2 regions of the Rossellomorea sp. DUT-2 genome follow, and region 2 is predicted to be linked to the other one. Evidence: a T-box and tRNA genes for the amino acid it is inferred to sense, from the RefSeq annotation. Region 2 holds a T-box; the other holds one or more tRNA genes.
The links. A T-box is a leader RNA that pairs with one kind of tRNA and senses whether it is charged. The one in region 2 lies ahead of proS (proline--tRNA ligase), so its partner is inferred to be a tRNA-Pro.

Region 1 (6,156 bases), on a different contig from region 2:
CGCAGAAGTCAACTTCTTTTTAAAACTTCCTCAAAAAAAATATTGAGAACCTCTCCACCTTCTATAATGAAGAAAATGGCTCCGCAGGCAAGATTCGAACTTGCGACCGATCGGTTAACAGCCGATAGCTCTACCACTGAGCTACTGCGGAATAATGAAATGGTGGGCCTAAGTGGACTCGAACCACCGACCTCACGCTTATCAGGCGTGCGCTCTAACCAGCTGAGCTATAGGCCCATTAAAAAATTGGAGCGGGTGAAGGGAATCGAACCCTCATCATCAGCTTGGAAGGCTGAGGTTTTACCACTAAACTACACCCGCATGAAGAATTGGAGGCGGCAACCGGATTTGAACCGGTGATAAAGGTTTTGCAGACCTCTGCCTTACCACTTGGCTATGCCGCCGTTGGCTGGGCTAGCTGGATTCGAACCAACGCATGTCGCAGTCAAAGTGCGATGCCTTACCGCTTGGCTATAGCCCAATATAAAGGGCGACTGATGGGAATCGAACCCACGAATGCCTGAACCACAATCAGGTGCGTTAACCACTTCGCCACAATCGCCATGCTTAACATATCTTTGGCAGGGGCAGTAGGAATCGAACCCACACCAAAGGTTTTGGAGACCTTCGTTCTACCGTTAAACTATGCCCCTATATAATAGAGAGTTTTGTTAAAAATGGTGGAGGGGGGCAGATTCGAACTGCCGAACCCGAAGGAGCGGATTTACAGTCCGCCGCGTTTAGCCACTTCGCTACCCCTCCAAATAAAATAAATACTTAAAGATTCTTAAGTATAAATGGTGGCTCAGGACGGAATCGAACCGCCGACACATGGATTTTCAGTCCATTGCTCTACCAACTGAGCTACTGAGCCATATTATATAGAAGATTAAATTTTCAAATGATCAACTTCCCTATTACTAAGTAATTGAAAATGGCGGTCCGGACGGGACTCGAACCCGCGACCTCCTGCGTGACAGGCAGGCATTCTAACCAACTGAACTACCGGACCAGAGTTTTTTGACGATAGTCAAAATAACTTTCATTATTTGCGCAAGCAAAATAGATTTCATTACCTTGACGACAGTCAAAATAACTATCCATGCGTGACTCTTCAAGGGATATCCTATCCTAAGTCAAAATGGTATTGCGGGGACAGGATTTGAACCTGCGACCTTCGGGTTATGAGCCCGACGAGCTACCGAACTGCTCCACCCCGCGACGATATAAGTATGAAATTTCCCACGAAAGGAATTATGGAGGAGGAAGGGGGATTCGAACCCCCGCGGGCTGTTACACCCCTGTCGGTTTTCAAGACCGATCCCTTCAGCCGGACTTGGGTATTCCTCCCTGTATAATGGACCCTGTAGGACTCGAACCTACGACCGGACGGTTATGAGCCGTCTGCTCTAACCAACTGAGCTAAGGGTCCTTATAATCGTGCGTCATGTATTTAGTAATAGCGGCGGAGGGGATCGAACCCCCGACCTCACGGGTATGAACCGTACGCTCTAGCCAGCTGAGCTACACCGCCACGAAACGTTTACTATTCAATCTGAATCTTGATTAAGTAAGATTCAATGAAGTTTATTTACTTTCGTAAAAAACTTGGTGGAGCCTAGCGGGATCGAACCGCTGACCTCCTGCGTGCAAAGCAGGCGCTCTCCCAGCTGAGCTAAGGCCCCAAAAGAAGTGGTCGGGAAGACAGGATTCGAACCTGCGACCCCTTGGTCCCAAACCAAGTGCTCTACCAAGCTGAGCTACTTCCCGATATATGGCGCGCCCGAGAGGAGTCGAACCCCTAACCTTTTGATCCGTAGTCAAACGCTCTATCCAATTGAGCTACGGGCGCTAAACAATTCATTTTATAAGAAACAATGGTGCCGAGGACCGGAATCGAACCGGTACGGTAGTCACCTACCGCAGGATTTTAAGTCCTGTGCGTCTGCCAGTTCCGCCACCCCGGCTAGTTTGGAGCGGAAGACGGGATTCGAACCCGCGACCCCCACCTTGGCAAGGTGGTGTTCTACCACTGAACTACTTCCGCGAAATATAATGGTGCGGGTGAAGGGACTTGAACCCCCACGCCTTGCGGCGCCAGATCCTAAGTCTGGTGCGTCTGCCAATTCCGCCACACCCGCATCTATGATTGATATTTTGCTTCCACAAAAATCAATGGTGAGCCATGAAGGATTCGAACCTTCGACCCTCTGATTAAAAGTCAGATGCTCTACCAACTGAGCTAATGGCTCACAATATAAAAATGAAACAAAATAAAAAACAATGGTGCCGGCAAGAGGACTTGAACCCCCAACCTACTGATTACAAGTCAGTTGCTCTACCAGTTGAGCTACACCGGCATATTGATTATAAAAAATGGTGGAGGATGACGGGATCGAACCGCCGACCCTCTGCTTGTAAGGCAGATGCTCTCCCAGCTGAGCTAATCCTCCAAATTGGTGACCCATACGGGATTCGAACCCGTGTTACCGCCGTGAAAGGGCGGTGTCTTAACCACTTGACCAATGGGCCATATTTTTAAAGCGTCCCACTTAAGGACATGTATAACTATATCAATTAATTTCGCAGAAGTCAACTTCTAAATAACTAAAAAACGAAAAATTTTTTCGACTTACTCACCTTAACATTTTTGTGAGCCGAAAAAGAATATACCACATTTTCAAATCTTATATCAATAGTAAATTCAATAATCCTTCCATAATGGTGTTGTTTTTCTAATTCTTTTAAATAACTACAGGATCTTCCTGCTCTTCCCATATTGAAGAATTCAGTAAAGTATCACTGCATCGTCAAATATAAACTATTTGCAAACGAGATTAACCCCCACCCCTCTATTCTTCTTCATTAATTAATAGAATCAATTCCGGTTTTCAAATTTAACTTTGAACGCACCCAATAATTTCATAAAAGAGGTCCGTCCCTCATCGCTTTAATGCGATGAGGGACGGACCTCTTTTCGGGTTTAAGCTTGTTTACACATTGTCATTAGGAGTTGAATACGATAGTAATAGATTAAGAATGGGGTGATGGATTCATGGAGCTTCCAACGATTTTGTGTGGGCCGATTGTTCGTCGGGTGGAACCTGCACAAGCTTTTATTTGGATTGCATTGAGCAAGCCATATGATATTAAAGCGGAGTTATTCAAGATAAAACAGGGTAACGAATCACAATGTTTTGACTATATGAGCATAGCCTGTGAAACTAAGACGAAAACGGTACAAGCCGGAAGGAATTTATATATAAGTTTAATTAACATATCTCCACAAGCCGGATCTTTCCCTACAAATAAATTACTGGGATACAATTTATTGTTTGAAAATAGTGTGGAAACACTGGACCTCGGCAGCTTTGACTTACTTTCCCCCACTCATCCACACTCGATTGTCTACGAAAATCTCGCATACCCAACCTTTTATATGAACGAAGGAAATACATCGAATATTCTATACGGATCCTGTCGAAAGCTGCACGGTGTTGGAACAGATGTATTGGTTCAAGCGGATAAAACCATTGCGTCAACTTTCAATAATGCCGATAGACCATCCTCTCTATTTTTAATGGGAGATCAAATATATGCCGATGATGTAGCAGATCCCCTATTTAAGATCATCACAAGGTTCGGTAAAGAACTGGTGGGACAAGAAGAAGACCTTGGTTCCATTGAACCACGCTTAAAAGAAGGTTCTTTTAAGCAGGGAATTAAGCAGATCAATGGCAGGCAATATATTACGGAACACTTTTGCAAATTCACTTCCAGAAAAGCTGCAAATCATCTGTTAAGCTTCAGTGACTATGCAGCCATGTATATTTTGTCTTGGAGTCCCTCATTATGGGAACTCGCACATAAGGAAGGGATGTTAGAAACCTTTCAAGCAGCAGTGGATAAGAATGAAGTCTATTTTGCTTTTAAGGATTGTCAAAGCAAAGAGCATAAAACGGAATGTCACCAGCTTGAAGAGCGCTATCAAAAGCAGATGAGAGAACTGGCTAAAGTGGAGGAAGCTTTGTATTCTGTCAGAAGAGTATTGGCCAATACACCGACCTATATGATGTTTGATGACCACGATATAACAGATGATTGGAATTTGACACAGGATTGGAAAACGAGCGTTTGGAACGCTCCTTTAGGGAGACATGTCATTAGTAACGGCTTGGTATCTTATTGGCTTTTTCAAGGCTGGGGCAATGAACCGGATACGTTTACCCATTTCGGTCAAACCATGCAAACCTACTTTGACTCTTTTCACCCTGGGTCACTTCCCCACTCCAACTGGGTACATTCTCTATGGAACTATGATTCTTGGCATTATACTGCTCCCACTGCACCAAAGGCCGTATTTCTTGATACAAGAACCCAGCGTGGTTATGTAAATAAACCCAAGCCTGTGAAAGTTGGAAAACGGATAGATGAGGAAAGATATAGTCCAAACCTTATTGATCAGGAGGGATGGAACGGGGTTTCAATTAAACTGACCGCGTCTGGTTGGAATGAAGGTGAGCCCTTAATCCTTGTATCCCCTGCCCCTCTTTATGGAATCGGATTAATTGAAAACTTTCTACATGACTACATGCTTCCACTCAGGACGTATGGTTTACCTGTGCAGAGCGATTTTGATTTAGAAGCATGGAAATACAATGGGAAAGGCTTTAGCAACTTCCTTCATCAGGTATCAGCTTGGAACCCAAGTGACTGCATCATCTTATCTGGAGATGTGCATTCGGCTTCGTCCGTCACATCTGATATTACGTTTCGAGATGGCCGAACCCTTACGATTCATCAGTTTACAAGCAGCCCGATCAAGAATATGAGCTACACAGGGTTTTGGGGCGCCATCATGAAATTCATCATTGGCTTGAATGCCAAACAAAGGACCGACCAGACAATCTACCGCTACTGTAATCACCAGTTTGATTTATTTCGGGAGGAACAGGAAAGCAGCGTTCTTTCTGACTATGTGTGGAAGGAAAGTATTCGTTACAAGCGTATAAACGATACTTCGATTATTGAAACCAATAATAATATCGAATTGTTCATATACGGAGGGACTGGTCCTTTGTCCAGGGTCATCACATAGGGACAAAACGCCTCTCCACTTGTCCGGTCGACTAAATCACTCTCTTCTTTTTGGCTATCAAGCTACTACAAAATAGAAGAGAAAGTACATAGCCATTTGCCCTTATGTGAATGAGACGTTTTAGCCATCTCCGCCCTTTAGTTCAGATAATCTCCATTAGCCAATAACCATGCATCATACAGGTAATACTATAAGAGACTGCCGCAATGACTGAAACACTGAGTAAAACATTGGAAGACCTTTTATCCAGATTGAGTTTGTATAAAAGAATAAGTAAGGATAGAGAAAGTACACATTTCAATAGTAGAAATAACCAGGGACTGGTGAAGTAAAGATTATTCATAAGAGGATTGGCTTCTGTGATGTAATCGAAATGTAAGCCATACATGGTCAGAGATGCATCTAGGAGGTTTAGAATTGCGATGTAAAGAAGTAGTTGCCTCATGGAATGGATTCCCCTGTTCATCATACAAGTTATTTTTGTTCTTTTTTAAGAACTGATAAATCTATTATATTACAGAGAACCGATTATTACGAGGTAATAAATACGTTATAAAGAACTTCAATGGTTAAGATTTTAAAATAACCATCGTGTCGATGTTCCCTTCCGTTGCTAAGGTATTTTCAATATTAAACAAACGTTTATTAAGTTGATTATGTGCCATTACTTATAAAGATTCAGCAATCAATCATACGTTTGTTTAAAATGACACTGGCTAGCTTCTTCTTTCTGCAATACTTTACCTCTTTTTTAATAGGCTCAATCCTAAACAAAACCCCAACCCTTTTTCTCAGGGTTGAGGTTGTTTGTTTTTATCCAGTTCTATAATACTATCGCTTCTTTTTCTTCCCCTTCTCATCCACCTTAATCACAACAGTAGTCAAAGGATCCAAAGTCAAAGTATCTTTCTTCAATGTAAATCCGGACTTCTTGGAAACAGGCTTCGTCCCCGCTTCGTCGTTGTCTACTACAACCTTCCCTTTAGAGAAGTCATAGTCACCCACCGATAGAGTACGTGCTTCGCTATCCGCATTGACGAATACGTAGTACTCACCAG
Region 2 (6,156 bases):
CTCTCAGGGGGCTGATTGGATCGGGTGCGTTTCTCATTGGACCGGGAATTGCCGGACTGATGTTCATGATGGGGACACCTACGTTTGCCCTTTATATGAATGCACTGGCCCTCTTTTTATCAGGAGTGATCACCCTATTCCTGCCGAAGCTAGAGAGTGGGGTCCCTGTTGATACAGGTGATACCAAATGGGACTTCATCAAAGAGGATTGGCGGATGGTGTGGAGATTCAGCCGGCGCGCTACTTATGTGATGGTCCTTTACGTCTTGTTCAGCATCCTGATTGTAATGACTGCAGCGCTCGATTCCCTTGAGGCCGCATTTTCTAAAGAGGTATTGCACCTTTCGAACAGTACGTATGGATATCTTGTAAGCATTGCAGGGGGAGGATTTGTACTGGGGTCGATCCTGAATGCGTCCCTTTCCCATAAACTCCATCACATGCATCTTATGGGATTTGGTTCTCTGCTCGTTTCCGGAGGATATCTGATTTATTCTTTCTCGGAAGGTTTCTTATTAGCGGCGATCGGGTTCGCTGTTTTATCCTTCGCCCTGGCCTTTGCAACGACAGGGTTTGAAACCTTTTATCAAGAACATATTCCCGTGGAGATCATGGGGCGGGTAGGCAGTATTTATGGATTGTTGGAAGGGGTATTGGTCATCCTTTCTACGGTGCTTATTGGAGTGGGAGCTGAACTGGTGTCGATTCGATTTGTTGTGGCAGCGGGTTCTGTCATCATGCTTGGGGTCACAGTGATTTTATATAGTAGCTCTACCTGGAATTCTTGGGAAAAACAGGTGAGACGTAATGCTGAATGTTATAATAAATAAAAAAGACACAAAGGGGGTCAATGGATGAAAATGACGGCAGATCAGTACTGGGACCGGTGGGAAGAGTGGATGCACCGGGAAGAAGCAAGTTATGAGAAGTGGAACGGATTAGAAGATCTGTTGTTCATTGCGCAGAAAGAAAAGGACCTCTACAAGGAGTTCTGCTGCCGGTTCGGGATCATGAGGACCGTCAACTATCTTGGGGAGTATGAGGAATTATTCGACCACTTCGAGTGGTGCAACGGCTTCTTTTTAGATAATGAAGAGAGCCTGCAGGATTGGGTGGAAAGCTTCTTCTGGATCTATAAATGGATGGCGGAACACCTGGTGAAGATGCCCGGCATTGACACAGAACTGTTAGAAGCCTTTTTCAGTGATTTTCAAGAAGCGTATGACCGTTATGGCTATAGTCTGCGTCCCTTTTATCAACATCAGCATAAACGGGCGTTGAAAACAGGGAATGCAGAAGAAGCGGAAGAGTATTATCAAAAGTGGATAGCGTCGGAAAGGGATTCCCTTTCCGACTGTGAAGCCTGTGAATATCAGACACAGCTTGAGTATTTTTATTTTACCGGGGAAAAGGAGAAAGCCCGACCCATTGAAAAACGTTTATTATCAAAAGAAGTGACATGTGGAGAAATTCCCCACTTGACCTATAGTAAGCTGCTCTTGCCTTATCTTGAAGAAGGTAGGGTGGAGGAAGCCTCACACTATCAGTCAGAAGGATACTTTTTCATTTATGATAAACCACACTTTTTGGTCGAAGCTTCCGAACATATCAGGTTTCTTGCCCTGACCGAGCCTGTCAGGGGAATCAAAGTATTGGAGCGTCACATCGAGTATGCGGATAGTGGGAAGGATCCTTATGGAATGTTCTACTTTTATATGAGTGCGATTGTCCTTCACCGAAAGCTTGTGGAAGCCGGCCATCGTCCGGGATTTGCCATTGATGTGATGAGTGAGATTGCGGAAGAGATCGCCGGGGATTTTGATGCGAGAAATGGGAATGATTTCTTCAGTCGGGAAATGGAGAAGATTTATTCTCTGTAACAAATATTGACAGCCCCAGCATATCTATATATAATCATCTAAAATAACTGAAACATTGCCGAGGATCAGTAAAAGAATCTTGTCTTTTAAAGAGAGGGAGCTAAATTGGTGAAAAGCTCCTATGGATGAACCTTTGAACCTGCCTCTAAGTTCTGTATCGAATGAAGATATCAGCGGTCCGATACCGTTATCATGGAATGAGTGTAAAGCTTTGCTTTGAATCAGGGTGGTACCGCCAGAAATGGTCCCTGATGAGAAGCAGGGCTTTTTTTGTTTTATATGGGTGTCAAACGGGCGATTTGCTGATAAATCCGGGATTTCGCCGATAAAATGGAAATTACGCTGATATATTCAGATTTCCGCTGATAACTAAACCAATCCAATTTAAAATAAGAGGTGCTCTCAAATGGCAAAAGAATTTGTAAAAGATGTAACGGGCATGGATGAAGACTTTGCCCAGTGGTATACGGATGTCGTGACGAAGGCGGAGCTGATCGACTACTCAAGCGTCCGCGGGTCGATGATCATCAGACCTTACGGGTACGCCCTATGGGAAAATATCAAAGATGCCCTTGATGCGAAAATAAAAGAAACAGGGCATGAAAATGTGTATATGCCACTTTTCATACCAGAAAGCCTCCTGCAACGGGAGAAGGATCATATCGAAGGCTTCGCGCCGGAAGTAGCATGGGTGACCCATGGAGGAGAAGAGGAGTTGGGGGAACGGTTGTGCGTACGTCCGACTTCTGAGGTATTGTTTGGGGAGCACTACAAAAACATCATCCATTCCTACCGTGATTTGCCTAAGCTTTATAACCAGTGGGCCAATGTGGTCCGTTGGGAAAAGACGACCCGTCCATTCCTGCGAACATTGGAATTCCTCTGGCAGGAGGGTCATACGTGTCATGAAACGGACCAGGAGGCTCATGATGAAACGGTGAGAATGCTGGAGGTGTATGCGGAGCTTTGCGAAGAGCTACTGGCGATCCCGGTCATCAAGGGACAGAAAACGGAAAAAGAAAAGTTTGCCGGTGCGAAGTATACGTATACGATCGAAAGCCTGATGCATGACGGGAAGGCTTTGCAATCAGGAACTTCCCACCATTTAGGTGACGGATTTGCGAAAGCATTCGGCATTCAATTTACGGACCGTGATGGAAAGCTTCAGTATGTGCAGCAAACATCCTGGGGATTCACCACCCGGATCATCGGTGCCATGATCATGGTGCACGGGGATGACCGGGGGCTGGTGGTTCCACCAATGATCGCACCGACTCAACTGATGATCGTGCCGATTGCCCAGCACAAGGAAGGCGTCCTTGATTTTGCCTATAATCTGAAAAGCCGGCTTGCCGGCGTTGCCCGCGTCGACATCGATGCGAGTGATAAAAAGCCGGGCTGGAAGTTTAATGAATATGAAATGAAGGGCATCCCACTTCGCTTGGAGGTTGGTCCACGGGACATCAAGAACGGGCAGGTGGTATTGGCGAGACGTGATACAGGTGAGAAAATCACGGTCACGATGGAAGACCTTGAAGGGAAAGTCGCTGAACTTCTGGAGGACATTCAACTCAATCTTTTAGAGAAAGCAAGAGCTCATCGCGATGAAAAAACCACTGTAGCTAAAACGTTTGAAGATTTCAAAGTGATGGTTAGGGAAAAAGGCGGATTCGTCAAAGCGATGTGGTGTGGGGACCGAGCTTGTGAAGACAAGATCAAGGAAGAAACGAGTGCCACTTCACGGTGCATGCCGTTTGAGCAGGAGCTGGTGTCGGATACATGTGTGTGTTGTGGTATGGATGCGAAACATTTGGTTTATTGGGCGAAAGCATATTGAAGAAGGGAAGTGTCATTCTCTTATTGTCTCTAGCCAGCAGTGTGATGATAGTGGCACTGGCGTTTTTTCAGTGGGAACTCGTACACATCCTGACGCCGTTCTTGATGCCTTTTCTTTGGTTGATGGCAGGAGGTTTTTTCTTGGTCATTATCATATTCGCCGTTATAGACGTTTTTAAAAACAAGAACTGGATACCGCTCTTCATTCAAGTACTTACCGTTATCTTCATGATTTTATTCCCTTTCACAAAGGTCATATTGGAGATGGATTTCAAGAGAAATCATGATGATCGAATGAGTGTGGTGAATAAAATAAATGAAGGGGCAATTACCCCGAATGTACCCTACAATGACTCTATCATTCACCTCCCCGGGGAATACCAAGGTGTGTCCAAAGGTGGAGGCGATATTCTGGTAGAGAAGAAGGAGAAGGATATGAAGGTCCTTTTCTTTACCTTTCGGGGGATATTGGATAGTTTCTCCGGGTTTGTCTATTCGTCATCAGGGGAGAGACCCCGTACAGGTGACTTTGGAGGGGACTTCAACAAGATAGAAAAGTTGGATGAACACTGGTATTTCGTGAGTTCCGGATGAAGAGGGGACTTTCGGACCTATTCGCCTTTTTTCTCCCTAAAGCCTTCTTTTTCCCGTGTTTGATTAATAAACATAGGTAAAGGAGGCATCGATTATATGGAGTTTGAACTCATCCTTGTTTTATTCATGGCAGTCGTGGTAGTCAGCCTTTGGGTCGTGCATTCCAAGCTCAACCGGATCACCGAGCATGTGCAGCAGCTGGATGAAGAATACTTGTCCGATGAGCAGATTGAGAAGGAATTAGAGGAAGAATGGTATAAAGACAAGTAATGACAAAGGCGTTTCTCAGCAGAGGGACGCCTTCCGTTTTTTCAAAAAAGGACTACCATTCTAAATGGCAGGTTGATACTATTAAAAATAGAGATAAACGAATAGGGAGGAGCAAGGATGAAGCACAAGGACTTGACCATTGAAACGCCAAGGTTGGTCATCAGACCCTTTGTAAACCGTGATTACCAAAACTGGTTAAGGGAACATCTGAACAGGCTCCCATCCCAGCATAAATTTGACGTTGGCTATCAGGACATGAGTGAGTGCACGGAGTTTTGGTTCCGGGAGATGCTTCTGAAGCATGATGAGATGATCGATCGGGACCAGGTCTATATTCTGGGGATCTTTCTGAAAGAAGGTGGTGCGAGTATCGGGACCATCGACTTTTCCACTCTGATGCGGTACAACTTTAACTGGGGCAGGGTCGGTTACACGGTTCATAATCGTTACTGGAACCGTGGCTACGGGAAGGAAGCGGTGAAGGCAGCCCTTCAGCTGGCTTTTGTGAAATTGAATTATCACCGGATCGAGGCCCATATCAATCTGGATAACACTCCATCGATCAGTCTCGCAGAAAGTGTCGGAATGCAGTATGAGTGCACGCGGAAAGGATTCATTTATGAGTTTGGGAAGTGGACGGATAATCTGGTGTATTATGTGAATGCAGGAGAGTAATAAAAAAACGATGAGAGCTCATGGCCCTCATCGTTTCTTTATTATAAGCCTTCGATGGTCAGTTCTTTCACTGGCAGGAATTCTTCCCCTGTATCCATGTACTTCACGTTCACCTTGTCATTTTCCTTCAGGTAGATCGCAAGTAAGCTGCTTTCCGAGGAAACGATATAGTTTTGGCCGTTGTCGAGTAAGAATGATACGACCGTGTAGTCACCTGTCTTTTCTTTGTAGACACGGACGACTGTACCATTTGTCTGTTTTTCCTCAGCTTTCGAGCTGCCGTCCACACTGCCGCCTCCCCGTTGAAGCGCAGTTTTGTATTGCTTCAATGCCTGGTTTGGTGTATTCGCATAAGCTGAGATTTCCGGGTTGGCAGCTGAGACGATGAAGTAGTTTTGTAAGAAACCATTCGCATCGAGCACCGGAGTCAGCCAGCTTGCTTCTCCATAGAAATTATAGAGCACAGGCATTTCGCCATCCCATTTTTTCTCGATGAATTTCTTTTGAATGATCTGCAGGGCACCTTGTGAATCCATGTAGGAATCTTCAAGATTTCCTGTATAGAACGTCGCTTCTCCCGTTCTTGAGTTCGTTAAGGAGTAACCGAGCATGGAATCGACGCCTTCTTTTGGCGAGGTGAAATCGGTGAAGTAGTACATGTCACCATTTTCGTCAAAAATAGGGCTCACATTGGCTTCCGTTCCTTCATCAGAAGGAAGCTTGACGTCTGATTTACCGAAGCGGCTGTTCCAGAATCCTTGAACGTAGTTACCGAAATAACTGTTTTGGAGGCTGACGGTTTCTGGTGAAATCGCGCCGTCAATGAAAGACGGGACTTCATCGATTTTGTATGACTTGGTATCACCCGATTTTGGATCGACCATGACGATACCTTTCGCTT

Region 1: it encodes a tRNA-Pro, which carries the amino acid that the T-box ahead of proS (proline--tRNA ligase) is inferred to sense. The anticodon was not compared.

Annotation. Positions count from the first base shown of each region.
Region 1 covers NZ_JBQPEO010000005.1:313,667-319,822, reverse strand. The annotation lists tRNA gene ACOSV2_RS19495 (tRNA-Asn) at 77-151, opposite strand; tRNA gene ACOSV2_RS19490 (tRNA-Ile) at 161-237, opposite strand; tRNA gene ACOSV2_RS19485 (tRNA-Gly) at 248-321, opposite strand; tRNA gene ACOSV2_RS19480 (tRNA-Cys) at 331-404, opposite strand; tRNA gene ACOSV2_RS19475 (tRNA-Gln) at 407-481, opposite strand; tRNA gene ACOSV2_RS19470 (tRNA-His) at 490-562, opposite strand; tRNA gene ACOSV2_RS19465 (tRNA-Trp) at 580-653, opposite strand; tRNA gene ACOSV2_RS19460 (tRNA-Tyr) at 679-762, opposite strand; tRNA gene ACOSV2_RS19455 (tRNA-Phe) at 799-874, opposite strand; tRNA gene ACOSV2_RS19450 (tRNA-Asp) at 936-1,012, opposite strand; tRNA gene ACOSV2_RS19445 (tRNA-Met) at 1,148-1,221, opposite strand; tRNA gene ACOSV2_RS19440 (tRNA-Ser) at 1,258-1,350, opposite strand; tRNA gene ACOSV2_RS19435 (tRNA-Ile) at 1,359-1,432, opposite strand; tRNA gene ACOSV2_RS19430 (tRNA-Met) at 1,461-1,534, opposite strand; tRNA gene ACOSV2_RS19425 (tRNA-Ala) at 1,610-1,685, opposite strand; tRNA gene ACOSV2_RS19420 (tRNA-Pro) at 1,694-1,770, opposite strand; tRNA gene ACOSV2_RS19415 (tRNA-Arg) at 1,776-1,852, opposite strand; tRNA gene ACOSV2_RS19410 (tRNA-Leu) at 1,879-1,967, opposite strand; tRNA gene ACOSV2_RS19405 (tRNA-Gly) at 1,973-2,047, opposite strand; tRNA gene ACOSV2_RS19400 (tRNA-Leu) at 2,057-2,141, opposite strand; tRNA gene ACOSV2_RS19395 (tRNA-Lys) at 2,177-2,252, opposite strand; tRNA gene ACOSV2_RS19390 (tRNA-Thr) at 2,285-2,360, opposite strand; tRNA gene ACOSV2_RS19385 (tRNA-Val) at 2,378-2,453, opposite strand; tRNA gene ACOSV2_RS19380 (tRNA-Glu) at 2,458-2,532, opposite strand; gene ACOSV2_RS19375 (hypothetical protein) at 3,056-5,098, shown strand; gene ACOSV2_RS19370 (DUF5658 family protein) at 5,241-5,543, opposite strand; gene ACOSV2_RS19365 (pullulanase) at 5,930-6,156, opposite strand, start outside.
Region 2 covers NZ_JBQPEO010000003.1:286,382-292,537, forward strand. The annotation lists gene ACOSV2_RS12185 (MFS transporter) at 1-830, shown strand, start outside; gene ACOSV2_RS12190 (hypothetical protein) at 855-1,880, shown strand; T-box leader at 1,927-2,133, shown strand; gene proS (proline--tRNA ligase) at 2,287-3,717, shown strand; gene ACOSV2_RS12200 (hypothetical protein) at 3,714-4,310, shown strand; gene ACOSV2_RS12205 (hypothetical protein) at 4,407-4,580, shown strand; gene ACOSV2_RS12210 (GNAT family N-acetyltransferase) at 4,698-5,255, shown strand; gene ACOSV2_RS12215 (hypothetical protein) at 5,297-6,156, opposite strand, start outside.